DNA from 3 places in the Pseudomonas sp. RGM 3321 genome. Region 2 is predicted to be linked to each of the others. Evidence: riboswitches for the same ligand, from Rfam matches in the RefSeq annotation. Region 2 holds a riboswitch; each other region holds the start of a gene.
What was found. Region 2 has a riboswitch for cobalamin ahead of cobO (cob(I)yrinic acid a,c-diamide adenosyltransferase). Riboswitches for the same ligand answer to the same signal wherever they lie in the genome.
Positions count from the first base shown of each region.

Region 1: linked by a shared signal. The riboswitch ahead of cobW (cobalamin biosynthesis protein CobW) and the one ahead of cobO (cob(I)yrinic acid a,c-diamide adenosyltransferase) in region 2 are both predicted to bind cobalamin.
Region 3: linked by a shared signal. The riboswitch ahead of RGM3321_RS06660 (ABC transporter substrate-binding protein) and the one ahead of cobO (cob(I)yrinic acid a,c-diamide adenosyltransferase) in region 2 are both predicted to bind cobalamin.

Region 1 is NZ_JALHBH010000114.1:97,506-104,414, forward strand. It holds gene cobW (cobalamin biosynthesis protein CobW) at 1-871, opposite strand, end outside; cobalamin riboswitch at 986-1,209, opposite strand; cobalamin riboswitch at 1,268-1,482, shown strand; gene RGM3321_RS17775 (CbtB-domain containing protein) at 1,578-1,763, shown strand; gene RGM3321_RS17780 (CbtA family protein) at 1,774-2,481, shown strand; gene RGM3321_RS17785 (cobalamin biosynthesis protein) at 2,459-2,908, shown strand; gene cobM (precorrin-4 C(11)-methyltransferase) at 2,941-3,690, shown strand; gene RGM3321_RS17795 (indolepyruvate ferredoxin oxidoreductase family protein) at 3,775-6,909, opposite strand, start outside.
Region 2 is NZ_JALHBH010000103.1:41,102-48,010, forward strand. It holds gene RGM3321_RS09775 (C40 family peptidase) at 1-19, shown strand, start outside; gene RGM3321_RS09780 (sorbosone dehydrogenase family protein) at 348-1,676, opposite strand; cobalamin riboswitch at 1,796-2,010, shown strand; gene cobO (cob(I)yrinic acid a,c-diamide adenosyltransferase) at 2,101-2,712, shown strand; gene RGM3321_RS09790 (cobyrinate a,c-diamide synthase) at 2,738-4,033, shown strand; gene bluB (5,6-dimethylbenzimidazole synthase) at 4,030-4,680, shown strand; gene cbiB (adenosylcobinamide-phosphate synthase CbiB) at 4,677-5,585, shown strand; gene cobD (threonine-phosphate decarboxylase CobD) at 5,578-6,582, shown strand; gene RGM3321_RS09810 (cobyric acid synthase) at 6,579-6,909, shown strand, end outside.
Region 3 is NZ_JALHBH010000097.1:25,734-32,642, reverse strand. It holds gene RGM3321_RS06690 (ABC transporter permease) at 1-278, shown strand, start outside; gene RGM3321_RS06685 (ABC transporter ATP-binding protein) at 328-1,167, shown strand; gene RGM3321_RS06680 (ABC transporter ATP-binding protein) at 1,178-1,942, shown strand; gene RGM3321_RS06675 (oligogalacturonate-specific porin KdgM family protein) at 2,078-2,800, shown strand; gene RGM3321_RS06670 (FadR/GntR family transcriptional regulator) at 2,997-3,731, opposite strand; gene RGM3321_RS06665 (FadR/GntR family transcriptional regulator) at 3,840-4,556, shown strand; cobalamin riboswitch at 4,575-4,775, shown strand; gene RGM3321_RS06660 (ABC transporter substrate-binding protein) at 4,905-5,918, shown strand; gene RGM3321_RS06655 (iron chelate uptake ABC transporter family permease subunit) at 5,915-6,909, shown strand, end outside.

The DNA of each region.
Region 1 (6,909 bases), on a different contig from region 2:
GCAGAATGCCGTGCTGCACGACCAGTTGATTCAGTGCGTCGAGCAGCACCTTTTCATCGGCCTGAGGCAATTTCAGGGAAATCGAATCGAAAGCATCGTGATCGTGGTCATCATGATCGTCATCGTCGTGATGATCATGATGGGTCTTGCGACCATCGATGTGCAGCTCGGACTCGGCGCCAACACCCAGCAGTACGCTGATCGGCAGACGACCGCTGCTGGCTTCAATCACCTTGACGGCTGGCGGCAGTTCTTCGGCAACTTCGGCACGCACCGCTGCCAGACCTTCGGCGTCGATCATGTCGGCCTTGTTAAGGATCACCAGATCGGCGCTGGCCAGTTGATCAGCGAACAGCTCGTGCAAAGGCGATTCATGGTCCAGATTCGGGTCGAGTTTGCGCTGCGCATCGACCTGATCCGGGAACGCAGCAAACGTACCGGCCAGTACTGCCGGGCTGTCGACGACAGTGATCACCGCATCGACTGTGCAGGCGTTGCGAATTTCCGGCCACTGAAAAGCCTGAACCAGCGGCTTGGGCAATGCCAGCCCGGAGGTTTCGATCAGGATGTGGTCCAGGTCGCCACGACGAGCGACCAGCTCGCGCATGACCGGAAAGAATTCTTCCTGCACCGTGCAGCACAGGCAACCGTTGGCCAACTCATATACCCGGCCGTTGGCCTCTTCTTCGGTGCAACCGATGGTGCACTGCTTGAGGATTTCTCCGTCGATGCCCAGCTCACCGAATTCATTGACGATGACCGCGATGCGCCGCCCTTCGGCGTTGTCGAGCATATGTCGCAATAGGGTGGTTTTGCCCGAGCCGAGGAAGCCGGTGACGATGGTGACGGGAAGCTTGGCCAGTGTTTTCATCAGGTGCCCTTTGGCAATGCGGCGGGCAAACAGGACGAGAACCGCGTGTCTGGCACACGGATCGGATCGCCACCGGATCACCCCGCCCGGTTGTAGTGATAATTCGCAGGCCTTTTGGTCAGCCCGGTTCGAGGCAGGTCTCCTGGCTCACGGCGGCATGTGGCAGGCAATGAATACCATGCCGACACGCATTCATTGCGCCTTCCCGCCGCAGCAGTGGCTGTGCAATGAACCTCACCGTTTACAGTTGCGGGGGCAGCTGCGGCGTGTACCGCATTCCCGTCTTAGCTCCATGTGTAACGCTTTACGCATGGAGAACCTCGAACCGGCAAGGCTACGCAGTGACCGCAGACAGGTCAATCGTTCAGATTGACGATCCCCCGCTGCCCATGCTCTCCTGTACGCCTTGTTTCGGGTGCCCCTCACGGGGTGAAACGGGAAACCGGTGCGCTCACGCTGTCGAGCAAGTCCGGTGCTGCCCCCGCAACGGTAAGCGAGAGAAGGTCTGATCCACTGTGCCACGGCATGGGAAGGTGACCTTGCAGGCCTTGAACGTACGACGTTTGAGCCCCTCGCGAGCCCGGAGACCGGCCCGACATCGTTGCAATGACAAACCCGCGGTGGGCGGGCGCAGTTGAAACCTCTGGCGTCTGCCGGCAGGTTCCTTCGCGCGTGGCCCGCTTGCCAATCATCAAGAGGGATCGCCATGTCAACCATCAGCAGCAGCCACGCCGCCGCCGCCAGCTCCACCCGCACTCAACGCCTGACAGCCGCCATCAGCGCTGCGCTGCTGGGTGCCTGTCTGGTGTACTTCGCCGGTTTCTCGCACATCGCGGCCGTACACAACGCCGCACACGATACCCGTCACAGCGCTGCCTTTCCTTGCCATTAAGGACTCCACAATGTTCAAGCGAATCGCACAAACTGCCGGGTTCACGGGCCTGCTTGCGGCCCTGTTGCTGACCGTGCTGCAAAGCTTCTGGGTGGTGCCACTGATCCAGCAGGCCGAAACCTACGAGAACGCATCTGCCGAACAGGTCCATGAACATGCAGACGGCGCGGCTGCCGAGCACAGTCATGCGCATGACGAAGCTGCCTGGGAACCTGAAAACGGCTGGCAACGTGTGCTGTCCACCACGGGCGGCAATCTGGTGGTCGCGGTAGGCTTCGCCCTGATGCTTGCCGGGCTTTACACCCTGCGCGCGCCGGGCCGCACGGTGCAAGGCGTATGGTGGGGGCTGGCCGGTTTCGCGGTTTTTGTGCTGGCACCCACGCTTGGCCTGCCACCTGAATTGCCAGGCACCGCTGCCGCCGAACTGAGTCAGCGTCAGGCCTGGTGGATAGGTACGGCCGCATCGACTGCCGCCGGGCTGGCCTTGCTGGTGTTTGGTCAGAACTGGCTGCTCAAAGTGCTGGGCGTGGCGATTCTGGTCGTTCCTCACGTTATCGGCGCACCACAGCCGCTGGTCCATGAGAGCCTGGCACCCGAAGCTCTGGAATCGCAATTCATGCTTGCCTCGCTGCTAACCAACGCGCTGTTCTGGGTCGCGATGGGGCTGATCAGTGCCTGGCTGTTCCGCAGAAACGATGCCGACCTGCACCAGGCCTGATTCTCCGACCGTTCAGCCCGGCTCGTCACTGGTGGCCGGGCTGGGCTGTCGGCGCGGTTGCTCTGCAGCGACGTTGCGCGAGCTGATCGAGAACAGCCTTCGCGTGATCGACCTGGAGATTGCCAGCGTCACTGCGCTGGCATGTATCGATCTGAAAGACCAGGAACCGGGCCTGCTTGAACTGGCCGGGCAACTGGCAGTGCCGCTGGTGTTCTTCAACGCAGCGCAACTGGTCGCGTGGGAGCTGTACCTCACCCATCGTTCTGCGCAGGTCTTCCAGACTACGGGCTGTCACGGTGTCGCCGAAGGTTCGGCACTGGCGCTGGCCGCGCAACTGGGAGACGGCACCGCCACCCTGCTGATCGAAAGGCAGAAAAGCGCCCACGCCACATTTGCCTTGGCAATAAGTCCTGCACACAGCGGATAATCTCTCCGCGCTCATCCATTCCGGAGAATTCATTGACTGTCTATTTCATCGGTGCCGGCCCTGGCGATCCCGAGCTGATCACCGTCAAGGGGCAACGCCTGATTCGCACATGCCCGGTCATTATCTATGCAGGCTCACTGGTGCCGCTCGCAGTGCTGGAGGGTCATCAGGCCGTGCAGGTGACCAACAGCGCCGAGCTGCATCTGGAGCAGATCATCGAACTGATAAAGGCCGCGCATGCGCAGGGCCTGGACGTTGCTCGCGTGCATTCCGGCGACCCTGGCCTGTATGGCGCCATCGGCGAGCAGATCCGCCATCTGCGGGAACTGAATATTCCATTCGAAATCATTCCCGGCGTCACCGCGACCGCTGCCTGCGCTGCGCTGCTGGGCGTCGAGCTGACCCTGCCGGATGTTTCGCAAAGCGTGATTCTGACTCGCTATGCCGACAAGACCTCAATGCCCAGCGGCGAGGAACTGGCCAGTCTGGCCAGCCACCGGGCAACCATGGCGATTCATCTGGGGGTGAACAACCTGCAGCGGATTGTCGACGAGCTTGTTCCGCATTACGGAGCCGATTGCCCGATTGCCGTGGTGCACCGTGCCAGTTGGCCAGATCAGGACTGGGCAGTTGGCACACTGGCGGATATTCACGACAAAGTGCAGTGCAAAGGCTTTCGCCGCACTGCATTGATTCTGGTCGGACGTGTGCTTGCCGCTGACACGTTCAGCGAGTCATCGCTGTACCGCGCCAGGCATGCACACCTGTTCAGACCGAGCTGATATTGGCGAAGGCGGTACTCCGGGCGCAGAACACAGCAGATCTGCCCCGGTCGCTGCGATCAGGAGATGCGAAGTATCTCCCCGTCAGGCAGCTGCCTCGTACAACTTCGGTGCAACCACCTCGCCGCTTTCCAGACTCTTGCGCAGAATGTCGGCCTGCAATGCAGCCGCTTTCATGGTGCTCTCCTTGATATAGCCATAGCCACGAATTCGCTCCGGCAGACGTGCCAGGCTCAAAGCGGTATGGCGGTTCTGCGCTTGCAGGTGCTGAAGAATCAGCTCGATGTCACGCACGTAACCTTCAATCAACTCCTTCTCCTGTTTGCGCTCAAGGCTGTGGCCAAACGGATCGAGCGCTGTGCCACGGAGGAATTTGAACTTCGCCAGCAGGTTGAAGGCGCGCAGCATCCAGGGGCCGAAACTGCGTTTGCGCGGCAGGCCGTTGTGCGGATCGCGTTTTGCCAGCCATGACGGTGCCAAGTGGAATTCCAGTCGATAATCGCCTTCGAACTGCGCTTCCAGCTGGCGGGTGAACTCGCCGTTGCTGTACAGCCGCGCTACTTCGTACTCGTCCTTATAGGCCAGCAATTTGAAGTAGTTGAACGCAACCGCCTCAGAGAGCATCGGCTGCTGACCGGGGAACGCCCGTGATTCGGTATCGCGCACACGTTGCACCAGCTCCACATAGCGCTTGGCATAGGCGCCACTCTGATACGCCTTCAAGGTTTCGACATTGCTCTGAATACGCTGATCAAGGTCCATTGGCTGCGGCTCGCTGACCTTCTGCTGCGGATTGACGAAGGCTTCGACCGCCGCAGGATCATGGGCGGTACGACGACCCCAGAGAAACGCCTGCTGATTGAGATTGACCGCCACCCCGTTGAGTTCGATCGCCTTTTCGATGGCGGCCGAGGTCAACGGAATCAGGCCCAGCTGAAACGCGTAACCGAGCATGAACAGGTTACTGGCGATGCTGTCACCCATCAGCCGGGTGGCCAGCGATGTGGCTTCGACAAAGTGGGTCTTCGCAGCGCCCACCGCCTCGATGATGGTCTGCTTCATGGCCTCGGCCGGAAATACGGCATCCGGGTTGCGCGTGAACTCGGCGGTCGGCGTTTGCTGGCTGTTGACCACTGCGTGGGAAATCTTGCTGTCGAGCTTGGCGATTGCATCCGGACCGGCAGCCACCAGTAAGTCACAGCCGAGCAGCAGGTGCGCCTCGCCGGCTGCGATACGCACCGCGAACAAGTCCTGTTGGCGCGCTGCAATACGGATATGGCTGACCACCGGGCCGAATTTCTGTGCCAAACCGGCCTGATCCAGCACGCTGCAGCCCTTGCCTTCCAGATTAGCGGCATAACCCAGCATTGCACCGACGGTGGTCACGCCTGTGCCGCCAACCCCCGGCAACAGAATATTGAACGGCCGCTCCAGCGACGGCAGTGCAGGTTCAGGCAAGCGAGCGAACGCCTCGACCTGCTTGGGCACCGCAGGCTTGCGCAGCTTGCCGCCATGCACCGTGACGAAGCTTGGGCAGAAACCTTCGACGCAGCTGAAATCCTTGTTGCAGGCGCTCTGATCGATTTCGCGCTTGCGGCCCTGCGCCGTTTCCTTGGGCAGCACGGACAGGCAACCGGATTTGACCCCGCAGTCGCCGCAGCCCTCACATACGGCCGGGTTGATCAACGCACGCTTTTCCAGATCCGGCATGGTGCCGCGTTTGCGGCGGCGACGCTTTTCAGTCGCACAGGTCTGGTCGTAGATGATCACCGACACACCTTTGAACTCACGCAGCTCGCGCTGCACGCTGTCCAGATCACGCCGATGATGGAAGGTGGTAATCGGCGCGAAATCCTGCCGGCTCGGGTACTTGTCCGGCTCGTCGGAGACCAGTGCGATGCGCTGCACGCCCTCGTTGAACACCTGGCGGCTCAGTTGATCGACGCGCAACACGCCGTCGATTGGCTGGCCACCGGTCATGGCAACGGCATCGTTGTAGAGGATCTTGTAGGTGATATTGACCTTGGAGGCCACGGCTGCACGCAGCGCCAGATGCCCGGAATGAAAGTAAGTACCGTCGCCCAGATTCTGGAAGACGTGAGGTGTTTCGGTGAACGGTGCCTGACCGATCCAGGTCACGCCCTCGCCGCCCATCTGGGTGAAGGTATCGGTTTCGCGATCCATCCAGATGGTCATGTAGTGGCAACCGATCCCGGCCAGGGCGCGACTGCCTTCCGGCACACGCGTCGACGTGTTGTGCGGGCAGCCCGAGCAGAAATGCGGAGTGCGTTGGGTGTTGAACAGCGGCGCCTGAAGCGCCTGTTCCTTGTCGCTGAGGAACTGCAGACGTGCCTCGATCTGCGGGCTGCTGTAGAACGGAGCAAGACGCTTGGCGATGACCCTGGCGATCATCGCCGGTGTCAGCTCGCTGAGGTTCGGCAGCAGTGAGCGGCCCTGTTCATCGAACTCACCGACCACCACCGGGCGGCGGTCCACGGGCCAGTTGTAGAGCTGCCCGGTCAGTTGATCTTCGATGACACTGCGTTTTTCCTCGACCACCAGAATTTCGTCCAGCCCTTCGGCAAAGTCGTGCACCGACACCGGTTCCAGCGGCCAGCTCATGCCGACCTTGAGCACGCGAATCCCGACCCTGTCGCACAGCTCCTGATCGATACCCAGCTCTTCAAGCGCCTGACGCACATCCAGATAGGACTTGCCGGTAGTAATGATGCCCAGCCTGGGGTGTGCAGAATCGATGACCACCTTGTTAAGCTGATTGGCGCGGGCGAAGGCCCTGGCCGCATAGATCTTGTAGGTGTTGAGACGCGCTTCCTGGGCCAGCGGCGGATCCGGCCAGCGGATGTGCAAACCGCCTTCCGGCAGTGCGAAATCTTCCGGAGTGCGCGTTTTGACCCGCAACGGGTCAACCTCGACCACGGCCGAAGAATCCACGTTCTCGGCAATGGTCTTCATCGCCACCCAGCAACCGCTGTAACGCGACAATTCCCAGCCGATGATGCCGTAGTCGAGAATTTCCTGAACGTTGCTGGGGTTGAGTACCGGGATCATCGAAGCAATAAACGCATGTTCGCTCTGGTGGGCAATGGTCGATGATTTGCAGCCGTGGTCATCGCCCGCAAGAATCAGCACACCGCCATTGGCTGCAACGCCTGCCGAGTTGCCGTGCTTGAAGACATCTCCGCAACGGTCCACGCCCGG
Region 2 (6,909 bases):
GGCGCAGAATCGGCCTTAAGCGCTTCGCGCTGATTGCTCTGCGCGCACTCAAGAGCGTCCAGAACTGCATGCCCACGCCCACGCGGAGCGCTCAACTTTACTTTAGATTCTGGCCGCAGGCCGTAGGAGCGAACTTGTTCGCGAAAGGGCTTGTATGATCGCCGAAAATGCATCTTCTGAAACACCGCCTTCGCGAACAAGTTCGCTCCTACGCCCTTCGGGCAGAACCCTGAAAGGCACGTATTCCGGGCTCTTCAGGACTTGTGTGTAACGCCGAGTGTTGGAGCGTAGGGAACGATGATCTCAACTATCGTGCAACGCTCTGCGTCAAACCTCTAGGCTCGGCGTTACTGAGCAGCCTTGGCGGATGTCACGCGCCAGATCTTGTTGCCGACGTCGTCGGCCACCAGCAATCCGCCGCGCTGGTCATTGACCACGCCAACCGGGCGACCCATGGCTTTTTCATCCTTGTTGAGGAAGCCGGTCAACACATCGACCGGGGTGCCGTTGGGTTTGCCGCCGCTGAATGGAATGAACACCACCTTGTAGCCGCTGTGCGGTTTGCGGTTCCAGGAGCCGTGCTGGCCAATGAACAAGCCTTCGTTGAACGGTGCAGCCAGTGTCTTGCCGTCGGCGAACACCAGGCCCAGCGAAGCGGTGTGCGGACCGACTGCGTAATCCGGGGCAATCGCCTTGGCGACCAGTGCCGGGTTCTGTGGCTTGACGCGCTCGTCGACGTGCTGGCCGTAATAGCTGTAGGGCCAGCCGTAGAAAGCGCCATCCTGCACCGAGGTCACGTAGTCAGGCACCAGGTCGCTGCCGATTTCATCTCGCTCGTTGACTGCCGTCCACAGTTTGCCGGTTTTGGGCTCCCAGTCCATGCCGTTGGGGTTGCGCAGGCCAGAGGCGAAAATGCGGTGGTTGCCGGTGGCAGCGTCCACTTCCCAGATGGCTGCACGACCTTCTTCCTTGTCCATGCCGTTCTCGGCCACGTTGCTGTTGGAGCCCACGGTTACGTACAGCTTGCTGCCATCCTTGCTGGCGATGACGTTCTTGGTCCAGTGGTGATTGAGCGTACCGCCCGGCAGGTCGACGACCTTGGTCGCTTGCGCGCTGATCGAGGTCTGGCCCGCTTCATAGGGGAAGCTGATCAGGCGGTCGGTGTCGGCGACATACAGCTTGTTGCCCACCAGGGTCATGCCAAACGGAGAATTGAGGTTTTGCAGGAAAACCGTGCGGGTCTCCGCGACGCCGTCCTTGTCCACGTCGCGCAGCAGAGTAATGCGGTTGGCGCTTGGCACGCCCGCACCGGCGCGGCCCATGACTTTTTCCATTACCCAGCCGCGAATACCCTTGGAATCATCCGGTTTGGCCGGCGAATTGGTTTCCGCCACCAGCACGTCGCCATTGGGTAATACATACAGCCAGCGCGGGTGGTCGAGGCCTTCAGCGAAGGCCGCCACCTGAGTGCCGGGTGCGGCCACCGGTTTGGCGCCTTTTTCCCAGCCGATGGCAGGGGCGATGTTGACGGTCGGGATGAGCGTCTTGTTGGGCTCCGGCAGTTTGGGCGAGGGGCCTGTTCCATCCGAGACTTGCAGGGTCGAAGACTCGCCGCAGGCAGCAAGGCCACCGGCAACCAGAAGCAACACTGCGTAGTGGGGTCTGAGTCTGAACATGGTGAATCTCCATAAACAAGGGCGTGGTCCGATAATTGATAGAGGCACCGCCAACCCGCTAGGTTCAATCACGTTCCGCGGCGACGGTGTCGATTGACGCTCCCAGCCCAACACTCTACCCTTCGCGGTTTGTTTCAGGTGCTCTGCAATCCTCGATTGGCAGGGTGAAACAGGGAAGCCGGTGTGGGTTGACAGATCCGATCCCGGCGCTGCCCCCGCAACGGTAAATGAGTCAAGGCTGTGCCTGACGCCACTGTGTTTCGACATGGGAAGGCGCGCAGCCGGGGTAACCCGCTCATGAGCCCGGAGACCGGCCTGAACCACTCAATGGCATCACGGAGGGTGGTGCTCTGTGCAGGGCGTTGCCGTGCTGTCCAGTGCTGTCCTTCCGTCTGTTGTCGACTGCCACGAGCGGAGAACCCGGATGAACGAATCCCCCGAACGCGACGAACGCCATCTGGCGCGCATGCTGCGCAAGAAAGCCGTGATGGACGAGCGCATTGCCAGCTCACCCAACGAGTGCGGCCTGCTGCTGGTCTTGACCGGCAACGGCAAGGGCAAGAGCAGCTCGGCATTCGGCATGCTTGCCAGGGCCATGGGCCACGACATGCAGTGCGGCGTGGTGCAGTTCATCAAGGGCCGCAACAGCACTGGCGAAGAAATGTTTTTCCGCCGTTTCCCCGAGCAGGTGCGCTATCACGTGATGGGCGAGGGCTTCACCTGGGAAACCCAGGATCGCCAGCGTGACATCGCCGCCGCTGAGGCCGCCTGGGCCGTGTCTCAGGAAATGCTTCGCGATCCGGCCATTGGTCTGGTGGTGCTCGACGAACTGAACATCGCTCTCAAACATGGCTACCTCGACCTTGAACAGGTGCTGAGTGATTTGCAGGCCCGCCCGCCGATGCAGCATGTGCTGGTGACCGGCCGCGGTGCCAAACCCGAATTGATCGACCTGGCTGATACGGTTTCCGAGATCGGCGTGGTCAAGCACGCGTTTCAGGCCGGTATTCGTGCGCAGAAAGGTATCGAGCTGTGAACCCTTCATTATTGAGCGCATCGCAATGAGAGCCCCGCGTGATTGTCCGGCGGTATTGATCGCTGCGCCTGCCTCCGGGCAAGGCAAAACCACGGTGACCGCTGCACTGGCGCGTTTGCACCGCAATCAAGGGCGCAGAGTCCGAGTGTTCAAGTGCGGCCCGGATTTTCTCGACCCGATGATTCTCGAGCGGGCCAGCGGCGCACCGGTCTACCAGCTGGACATGTGGATGGTTGGTGCCGACGAAAGCCGTCGCCTGTTGTGGGAAGCCGCAGATGAGGCAGACCTGATCCTGATCGAAGGCGTCATGGGGCTGTTCGACGGTACACCGTCCAGCGCTGATCTGGCCCGCCACTTTGGCGTACCGGTGTTGGGGGTGATCGACGGCACGGCGATGGCGCAGACGTTTGGCGCGCTGGCGCTCGGGCTGGCGCGTTATCAGCCTGATCTACCGTTTGCCGGCGTGCTGGCCAACCGGGTTGGCACGGTACGACACGCGCAGTTGCTGGAAAACAGCCTGACCGAGGGCCTGCGCTGGTATGGCGCACTGTCCCGGGAAGTCGGTTTCGAATTGCCCAGCCGCCATCTGGGACTGGTTCAGGCCAGCGAACTCAACGATCTGGACGTGCGGCTGGACATGGCTGCCGCCGCGCTGGCCAGTACCTGCGAAGTGGCCTTGCCGCCAGCCGTAACCTTCACCGCGCCTGACCCGGTTCAGGTCGAGCCTTTACTCAGAGGTGTGCGCATCGCCATTGCCCGCGACGAGGCCTTTGCCTTTCTGTACGGCGCGAGCCTGGACCTGCTGAGGAACATGGGCGCTGAGCTGAGTTTCTTCTCGCCGATCCATGACCGCGAGCTTCCCGACGCCGACAGCCTGTACCTGCCGGGTGGCTACCCGGAGCTGCACCACGTTGCGCTGGCGGAAAACCTGACGATGCAGGCGTCGATCAGGGCGCACCATATTGCTGGCAAGCCGATTCTGGCCGAGTGCGGCGGCATGCTTTATTTACTCGAAGCCCTGACCGATGTAGAGGGCGTGCGCGCCGAACTGGTCGGCTTGCTGTCCGGTGAGGCGGTCATGCAGAAGCGTCTGGCGGCGCTGGCCTTGCAAGCGGTTGAGCTGCCCGAGGGCACGCTGCATGGCCACACGTATCACCATTCGCTGACCAGCACCGAGTTACAGCCGATTGCCCGTGGCGTCAGCCCCAACGGCGGGCGTGGCGCAGAGGCAGTCTATCGCCTGGGTCGTCTGACCGCGTCCTACGTGCATTTCTATTTCCCTTCCTGCCCTCAGGCGATTGCGGCGCTGTTCAAACCATGACCGAACAAGCGTTCAGCCCTGAAGAGCGGGCTGCGGTGTACCGGGCCATCGCCGAGCGTCGCGACATGCGCCACTTCGTCGGCGGCACGGTGGCCCCCGAGTTGCTGGCGCGCTTGCTGGAAGCCGCACACCAGGCACCCAGTGTCGGGCTGATGCAGCCGTGGCGCTTCATTCGCATCAGCGATCCGGTGTTGCGCGGAAAAATGCAGGCGCAGGTAGAAGAAGAACGTATCCGCACTGCTCAGGCACTGGGCGAGCGCACCGACGAGTTCATGAAGCTCAAGGTCGAAGGGATCAATGACTGCGCAGAGGTGCTGGTCGCCGCACTGATGGAAGGGCGTGAACAGCATATTTTCGGCCGCCGCACCTTGCCGGAAATGGACATGGCCTCGTTGTCCTGCGCCATCCAGAATCTGTGGCTGGCGTCGCGTGCCGAGGGGCTTGGTATGGGCTGGGTGTCGCTGTTCGACCCGGAGGCTCTGGCCGAACTGCTGGGCATGCCCGACGGGGCCAAGCCATTGGCGATCATCTGTCTGGGGCCGGTCAAGGAATTTTATCCTGCGCCCATGCTGGTCATGGAAGGCTGGGCGCAGACGCGTCCGCTGCATGAGTTGCTGTATGAGAATCAATGGGGAGTGAGTCAATGAGTGTGGCGCTGTTGAGCGTCGCCGGTGTGGCGCTGGACGCGTTGCTCGGTGAACCGAAACGATGGCATCCGCTGGTGGCGTTCGGACGCTTTGCCAGTCGGGTCGAGCAGCGTTTCAACAGCGGTGGCCGTGGCTGGCGCAGTCATGGCGTTACCGCCTGGGTTATCACCGTCGTGCCGTTGACGCTGTTGGCCACGCTACTGAGCTGGTTGCCCGGTATTGGCTGGCTGGTCGAGGTTCTGGCGCTGTATTGCGCACTGGGCATGCGCAGCCTGGGCGAGCATGTTCAGCCGGTGGCGCAAGCGCTGCGCAGTGACGATCTGGTCGAGGCGCGCCAGCGGGTCGGTTATCTGGTCAGTCGCCAGACCAGCGAACTGGATGCCACCGAAGTGGCTCGCGCGGCGACCGAATCAGTGCTGGAGAACGGCAGTGATGCGGTGTTCGCCGCGCTGTTCTGGTTTGTCGTGGCCGGTGCGCCCGGCGTGGTGCTGTACCGGCTGAGCAACACGCTGGACGCCATGTGGGGCTACCGTAACGAGCGCTTCGAGCGTTTCGGCTGGGCTGCGGCGAAGATCGACGATGTGCTCAATTACCTTCCTGCACGCCTTGTGGCGTTGACTTACGCGTTGCTGGGCAAGACCCGGCTGGCGCTGCGCTGCTGGCGTACCCAAGGGCCAACCTGGGACAGCCCCAACGCCGGTCCGGTGATGGCCGCTGGCGCAGGCGCGCTGGGTGTCGAACTGGGCGGGGCGGCGATCTATCACGGCGAGTTGCATCAGCGTCCGCAGCTGGGTGAAGGTGCGCCTGCCGATGCAGACTCCATTGATCGCGGCTGGCAACTGGTGCAGCGCGGCGTCTGGTTATGGTTGCTGGTCATTTGCGTGGTAGCTGAATTCTATGCTTGAGCACGGCGGTCGGTTGCGCGCCGCAGCGCAGCATTACGGTATCGAACTGGCCGACTGGCTGGACCTGTCCACGGGCATTGCACCCTGGTCGTGGCCTATACCGCAGATCCCGATGCACGCCTGGGCGCGGTTGCCCGAGACCGATGATGGCCTGGAAGCAGCGGCGTGCCGTTATTACGGCGTGCCTCGCTTATTGCCGGTGTCCGGCTCGCAGGCCGCAATTCAAGCGTTGCCGCGGGTACGCAGCGGAGGTCGGGTTGGCGTGCTGTCGCCATGCTACGCCGAGCATGCACACGCATGGCGCAAGAACGGCTTCGTGGTCCGTGAGGTCAGCGAGCAGGAGGTCGAATACTTTCTCGACACTCTTGATGTGCTGGTGGTGGTCAACCCGAACAATCCAACCGGTCTGCACCTGAGCGCCGAGCGCCTGCTGGAATGGCATGCGCGACTGGCCGAGCGCGGTGGCTGGCTGGTCGTCGATGAAGCTTTCATGGATAACACGCCGGGCCTGAGCCTGGCTGCCGAGACGTGGCGCACCGGGCTAATTGTGCTGCGCTCGTTCGGCAAGTTTTTTGGCCTGGCCGGTGTCAGGCTCGGTTTTGTCATGGCCGAACCGGTATTGCTGAGGATGCTGGCGCAGGAAATCGGCCCTTGGTCGGTTAGCGGGCCAACACGGATTATCGGTCAGGTGTGCCTCAATGATCAGGAAGGGCAGGCCCGTCAGCGTGAACGCAGCGAGCAGGCTCGCGAGCGTCTGGTGGCCTCGCTCGACCAGTACGGTCTGAGCCCGCAGGGTGGCTGTGCGCTGTTTCAGTGGCGGATGACCCCTGAAGCGCAAACGCTCTATGAGTTCTGTGCGCGACGTGGCGTATTGTTGCGTCTGTTTCAGGGTGGCACACCCGAGTCCGCCAGTCTGCGCTTCGGTCTGCCCCGCGACGAGGCCGACTGGCTGCGCCTGCACACTGTCCTGCTTGAATACCGCAAGGAATACCCATGACCACGCTGATGGTACAAGGCACCACCTCCGACGCCGGCAAAAGCACACTGGTGACGGCGCTGTGCCGCTGGCTGACCCGACAGGGCGTCAAGGTGGTGCCATTCAAACCGCAGAACATGGCGCTCAACAGCGCGGTGACGGCAGACGGCGGCGAGATCGGCCGCGCTCAGGCCGTGCAGGCGCAGGCGTGCTTTCTGGAGCCGCACACCGACATGAACCCGGTGCTGCTCAAGCCCAACAGTGATACAGGTGCGCAGGTGATCATTCACGGTCGCGCCGTCACCACCATGAACGCGGTGGCTTACCACGGCTATAAAGAGATTGCCA
Region 3 (6,909 bases), on a different contig from region 2:
GCCGTCACATCATTCCGATGTGCCTGTCTTCGGTGATTATCCGCCTGACCATGAACATGGCCAGCATCATTCTTACCGCCGCTGCACTGGGCTTTCTCGGCCTCGGCGCACAGGCGCCGCTGCCGGAATGGGGCGCGATGATCTCCAGCGGCCGTCGTTACATGCTGGAAAGCTGGTGGCTGGTGGCGGCACCCGGCGCAACCATCATGCTGGTCAGTCTGGCGTTCAACCTGTTGGGCGACGGATTGCGCGATGTACTTGACCCACGCAGCGAATGACACGCATCGAACAATAATAAAAGGGGCTAACACCATGTCACACACAGCCATGCCACAGATAAAGCTTGCAGTAGAAGATTTACGCGTCGAGTTCAGTCATGCGGGTAAGGTCACGGCAGCCGTTCGCGACGTGTCATTCAGCCTTGGACGGGAAAAGCTGGCGATTGTTGGCGAATCGGGATCGGGCAAGTCCACGGTCGGTCGCAGCCTGCTGCGTCTGCATCCGGCAACGGCCAGGGTCACGGCGAAAACCCTGCGTTTCGGCGATATCGATTTACTTGAATGCAGCGAAAAACAGATGCAGAGCATTCGCGGGCGGCGCATGTCGATGATCATGCAGGACCCGAAATACTCGCTGAACCCGGTGATCAAGGTAGGCGAACAGATCGCCGAAGCCTATCTGGCACATCACAGGGTCTCGAAAAAGGAGGCCCGCGAACGCACGCTGGACATGCTCGCCAAGGTGCACATCCGCGAACCGGCGCGAGTCTACGAACTGTATCCCCATGAAGTTTCGGGCGGTATGGGCCAGCGGATCATGATCGCGATGATGGTGATCACCGACCCGCAAGTGATCATCGCCGACGAGCCGACTTCCGCACTGGATGTGTCGGTGCGCCGTCAGGTGCTCAACGTGCTGGAAGAGCTGGTCAGCGAGCGCGATCTGGGCCTTATCTTTATCAGCCACGACCTGAACATGGTCCGTCACTTTTGCGACCGGGTGCTGGTGATGTACGCCGGGCGGGTGGTGGAATCGCTTAACGCCAGCGAGCTGGATCAGGCGCGTCATCCCTACACTCGAGGCCTGTTGGCCGCCCTGCCCAGCCTGGATCACCCGCGTGCCAGCCTGCCGGTTCTGCAACGCGATCCCCTTTGGCTCACTCACTGAGAATGCTCCCATGGCAATGATCACAGTCGATTCACTGAACCTGAGCTTCGGCGCTGGCCCAGCGCTGAATCAGGTGCTGCGTGACGTCAACCTGCAGGTCGAGCGAGGCCAGTCGTTCGGCCTGGTCGGCGAGTCCGGCTCGGGCAAGACCACCGTACTGCGCTGCCTGGCAGGACAATATCATCACTGGAGCGGCGCACTGAGCGTGGCCGGCCAGACCGTACAATGCAAGCTCGATGCCAGTCACTACCGCACCGTGCAGATGGTGTTTCAGGACCCCTATGCCTCACTGCACCCGCGCCACACCATCGACGCGGCACTCAAGGAGCCATTGAGCATTCACCGGATCGGTGACCGTGACCGTCGCGTCTGTGAAGTGCTGAACAAGGTCGGCCTCAACGAGAGCTTTCGTTTCCGTTACCCGCATCAGCTGTCCGGCGGCCAGCGCCAGCGTGTCGCTATTGCAAGGGCGCTGATTCTAGAACCACGTGTGCTGCTGCTCGACGAACCCACCTCGGCACTGGACGTTTCAGTGCAGGCCGAAATTCTCAACCTGCTGGCCGACTTGCGTCATCAGCAAGGCCTGACTTACCTCATGGTGACCCACGACCTCGGCGTAGTGGCGCACTTGTGTGACCGGGTTGCGGTCATGCAGCAAGGCCAGGTGCTGGAAACCCTCGACAGCAGCCAGTTGATCAACAACCAGGCTCGGCACGAGTATTCGCGACTGCTGATTCAGGCCAGCCGCGACATGGACCTGCGTCCGACGGGATGACCCGCCGCCGGGCTCACGACCGCTGAACCCGTAACCCTGCCGACACTGTGATCCCCGGCCCTCTCGGCCAAGGGATCCGGCTGCCTGCGATTTGCCTCAACACACCCAAAACAGCCATCAAACAAGAATAAAAAAATGAAAAAATCACTCGCACTGATCTCTCTGACTGCTCTGTTCCCCGGCGCCTGGGCGCATGCCGACAGCGCGTACATCAACTACCGTCACCAATATGCAGAAAGCACCCGCATGCATGCTGACCGGGTCAAATTCGGCAGCCGGCTGGACAGCGGCTGGGGCTTCGAAGGCGAGCTCAAATACAAGACCGCAGGCGACCGCCAGGACGTAGCGTTCGACAACACCGTCGGCAACGGCCACGAATTGACTGTCAGCTATCAATACCGGCTCGACGACAAATGGCTGCTGACGCCTTCGTTTGCGCTGGAAAGCATCGAGAAATCGACGGCCTATAAAATGGGCCTGAAACTGGGTTACAAAGTAAACGATCAGTTGAGCGTGTCAGGCCGTTACCGCTACGACTCGATCAAGCTGGACAGGGACAAGGTCAACCATGAAATGCCTGACAACCAGATGGATGATCAGTCGATCAATCGTTACGACGTCTGGGTCAACTACGCCAGCAAAGGCCCCTGGGCGTACGAGTATCAGTTCACCTACTTCGACGCCGATTACATCCGCTACGACAACGGCAAGACCGACTACGAACAGAACGCGGCCTTCAAATACAAATGGGACAAGCACTGGGTGCCGTTCTTTGAAGTCGGCGACATCAAGGTGGATTCCGAAGATGACAAGCGCCAGCTGAGATTGCGCGTGGGCGTGCAGTACAACTTCCTGTAGCGCATCCCCACTGGAGCATGATGAACGATAATCTCACTATCGTGCCGACGCTCCGCGTCGCATGCCGTTCTGGACGCTCTGCGTCCTCTTTCGAGCATGTGGTGCAGCGCAGGTTTGTGACGCGGAGCGTCATCCAAGGCATTCCTACGCTGGAGCGTGAGGAACGAGAGGTGTCTGGCAGAAACTCCGCAATCGCTCAGTCGCTGTACAGCGCCTGAGTGCGGCGCAGGCGCATGCGGCTGCCGTTGAGGTGCAGATACATCGCCGAGCGCGCTGCGTCGACGTTGCCTTCGGCGATGGCGTTGTAGATTTGCCGGTGTTCGGTGTTGATTCCGGTCAGGTAGGCGTTGCGATCGCTCTGCCCTGTGTAGGCCGAGTTCATCCGCGTGCGGGGAATCAGCTTGGTGCCCAGATGCTTCATGATATCGATCAGGTACGCATTGCCTGACGCCTTGGCGATCTTGAGGTGAAATTGAAAATCGGCATTGATGGTGGTTCCGGATTTCTGCGGACCTTCGAGCAGCGCATCGAACGCCCGCTTGAGCTCAAGCAACGCTTCAGGGCTGCGTCGTTGCGCAGCCAGCCCTGCCGCCTCGACTTCCAGGCTCAAGCGAAACTCCAGCAGGTTCAGCACATCGGACAAGGTGGCGATGGTCGCAGGCCCTACCGAAAAACCTTCAGGCGGTGGCATATCGAGAACAAAGGTGCCGACGCCATGCCGGGTTTCCACCAGCCCCGCGGCCTGCATCCGCGACAGCGCATCGCGCACCACCGTGCGGCTGACACCCTCGGCTTCCATGATGTGGATCTCGGAAGGCAGTTTCTCGCCGCGCACCAGCACACCGTCTCGCATGCGCTGGGCGAAGCGGTCGACCAGGGTTTCTGCCAGGCGTCGATGGTTCTTTTGCGAGGAAAGTGCGTTGTCCGACATTGCAGCCTCAGTTCTGTCCGATACGCGAGTATAGGCTGCGATCCCCACACAAAACACGCCTTGAGTACGGTTATACTCAGCCACCCGACACGGACCTGATCACCCGCCATGGAACAACCTTCCGCATCAAAAGGCCGTCGCTCCAGCCTAACCCAGCAACTGGTCGCCGAGTTTTCGCGCAGAATTCGCGAAGGCGAGATCCAGAGCGGTGAAAAGCTTCCTACCGAACAGGTGATCATCCGTGAAACCGGGGTCAGCCGCACCGTGGTTCGTGAAGCGATGTCGCGTCTGCAAGCCGAAGGTCTGGTCGAAACCCGGCATGGCATCGGCACCTTCGTGGTCGATGCAGCGCAGCCAGGTAATTTCCAGCAGGTTGAACCGCCAATCGGTACACCCGCAGACGCGGTATCCATCATCGAGCTGCGCCTGAGCATCGAGCCGGAATCTGCCGCGCTCGCTGCTCTACGCCGCACGCCCGAGCAACTGGATGCCATCCGTCAGGCACTCGATGAGTTGCATCGCTGCGCGCGCCTGGGACACGACACCATGAAGGCCGATTTCGAGTTTCACCGGCAGATATCACTGTGTACCGCCAACAGCTTTTTTACCGATGTGATGAGCCAGCTCGGCAGCAGCATCCTGCCTCGTACCCGCAGCGGCTTTGGCAATATCGCGTCGTTGCACGCAGAGGACGATCCGGGCATCCAGCAACGTGAACAGGAGACCATCTTTGACGCCATTGTCCATCAGGACCGTGATGCCGCCCGAGCCGCGATGCGCCTGCATCTGATCAACAGTCTGCTGCGCCTGCGCGCAAAGGATTAGCCACTAAAACGCTTATCGTTTACCATGCCGCCCGTCGGTTTCCGAGAGGAACTAACAGGGAATTCGTACGCTTTGTCTGCACAAGGCCAAAACGAAACTGCCCCCGCAACTGTAGGCATCGAGCCTGCTCCATGACTGCCACTGGATTCAGCTCCGGGAAGGCCGGAGCCCGGCGATGACATGCCAGTCAGGAGACCTGCCGACCTGCTTCAACCCACTAACCGGCGGGGTGTCCGGGAAGGACATCCGCACGCGGCGGCATTTTCCGTTGTGCCCGGTCACTTGCCGGGGATGTGTTTCCTGATGTGCATTGCGCCTTGGCACCTGTTCCAACGGAGACCGCATTTCATGTCGCTGCCCCGCCTTGCCGCACTTGCCGCCAGCCTGACGCTGTCCACCATAACCCTCGCCGCCCCCACTCAGTATCCGCTGACCCTTGAAAACTGTGGTTCGACCCTGACGTTCGCGTATGCACCGACCAAGGCAGTGACCATTGGTCAGGCCGGTACTGAAATACTCTACGAACTGGGCCTGGGCGACCGGCTGGTGGGCACGTCGCTGTGGTTCAACAACGTTTTGCCACGCTTCAAGGCGCAGAACGACAAGGTAGAACGTCTGGCCGACAACGACCCAAGCTTTGAGGCGGTGATCGGCAAACGTCCGGAACTGGTGACGGTGCAGCTGGAGTGGATGGTTGGCAAACAGGGCGTGGTCGGCACACGCGAACAGTTCCATGACCTGAAAATACCCACTTACATTCTGCCGTCCGATTGCGAAGGCAAAAACAATCTGGTCGGTGCCGACGGCACACGCCTGGAGCCGTTCCGCATCGAAACCATCTACAAGAGCATCGAGCAACTGGCGCAGATTTTCGATGTACAGGACCGCGGTGACACGCTGGTCGCCGACCTCAAGGCCCGCCTGAGCGCCGCGATTGCCAATGTCAAACAGAACAAGGCGAACGACGTCTCGGCGCTGTTCTGGTTTTCCAGTTCGGATCTTGCCAGCGATCCTTTCGTGGCAGGCCGCAAAGGCATCCCGGATTTCATGCTCAACAGCCTGGGCATGCGCAATATCGTCCAGTCCGACGAGGAATGGCCGACCGTGGGCTGGGAAAGCATTGCCAAGGCCAACCCAAGCATTCTGGTGATTGCGCGCATGGACCGCCGCCGCTTCCCGGCCGACGACTACCTGAAGAAAATCGAATTTCTCAAGAGCGATCCGGTGACGCGCAACATGGACGCAGTCAAGCATGAGCGGATCGTGATCATCGACGCCGAGGGCATGCAGGCCGGTCTGCGCCTGTTCACCGGGTTCGAGGAACTGGCTGACGCCGCCAACCGTTTCAACGCGGCACAATGAGATTACCAGTAGCGTTGGGCCATGTGCTCTGGGTCTCGGCAGTGCTGGTACTGGCGATCATGATCGGTGCGGCGATTGGCGAAACCTCGATCAGCCTGCCGGTGGTTTTTCAGGTGCTGGCCAACAAACTCTGGGCAGCCAGCTACGTGCTCGACCCTATCGATGAGGGCATTGTCTGGAACTACCGGCTGACCCGCGCGATTGTCGCGGCAGCCTGCGGGGCCGGGCTGGCGATCTGTGGCGTGGTGCTGCAATCCTTGTTGCGCAATCCGCTGGCAGACCCGTATCTGCTGGGAATTTCCGCCGGGGCCTCGACCGGCGCGGTGCTGGTCGCCATTCTGGGCTTTGGTGCAGGGGCCATTTCGATGTCGGCAGGCGCTTTTGTCGGCGCCGTGGCGGCGTTTTCGCTGGTCGCTCTGCTAGCGCACTCGTCGCGAGGCACCACTGCAGCCGGGCAGATCATTCTGGCCGGGATCGCCGGTTCACAGCTGTTCAATGCCCTGACATCATTTCTGATCACCAAATCCGCAAGCTCGGAGCAGGCACGCGGCATCATGTTCTGGTTGCTGGGCAATCTCAGCGGTGTGCGCTGGCACTCTGTCTGGCTGGCAGTGCCGACGGTGCTGGTCGGTCTGCTGGTGTGCCTCTGGCACCGGCGAGCGCTGGACGCGTTCACCTTCGGCAGCGACTCGGCGGCGTCACTGGGGATTGCCGTACGGCGCGTGCAGATCATCCTGATCGCGACCGCAGCCCTGGTCACCGCAGTGATGGTGTCGATCGTTGGCTCCATCGGTTTTGTCGGGCTGGTGATCCCGCACGCGGTGCGTATGCTGGTCGGTGTGCGCCACGCACGGCTGGTGCCGTTGAGTGCATTGAGCGGCGCACTGTTCCTGATCGCTGCCGACATCCTCTCGCGCACGCTGATCAAGGGGCAGGCGCTGCCGATTGGCGTCATTACCGCCCTGATCGGCGCACCGGTCTTCGCTTTGAT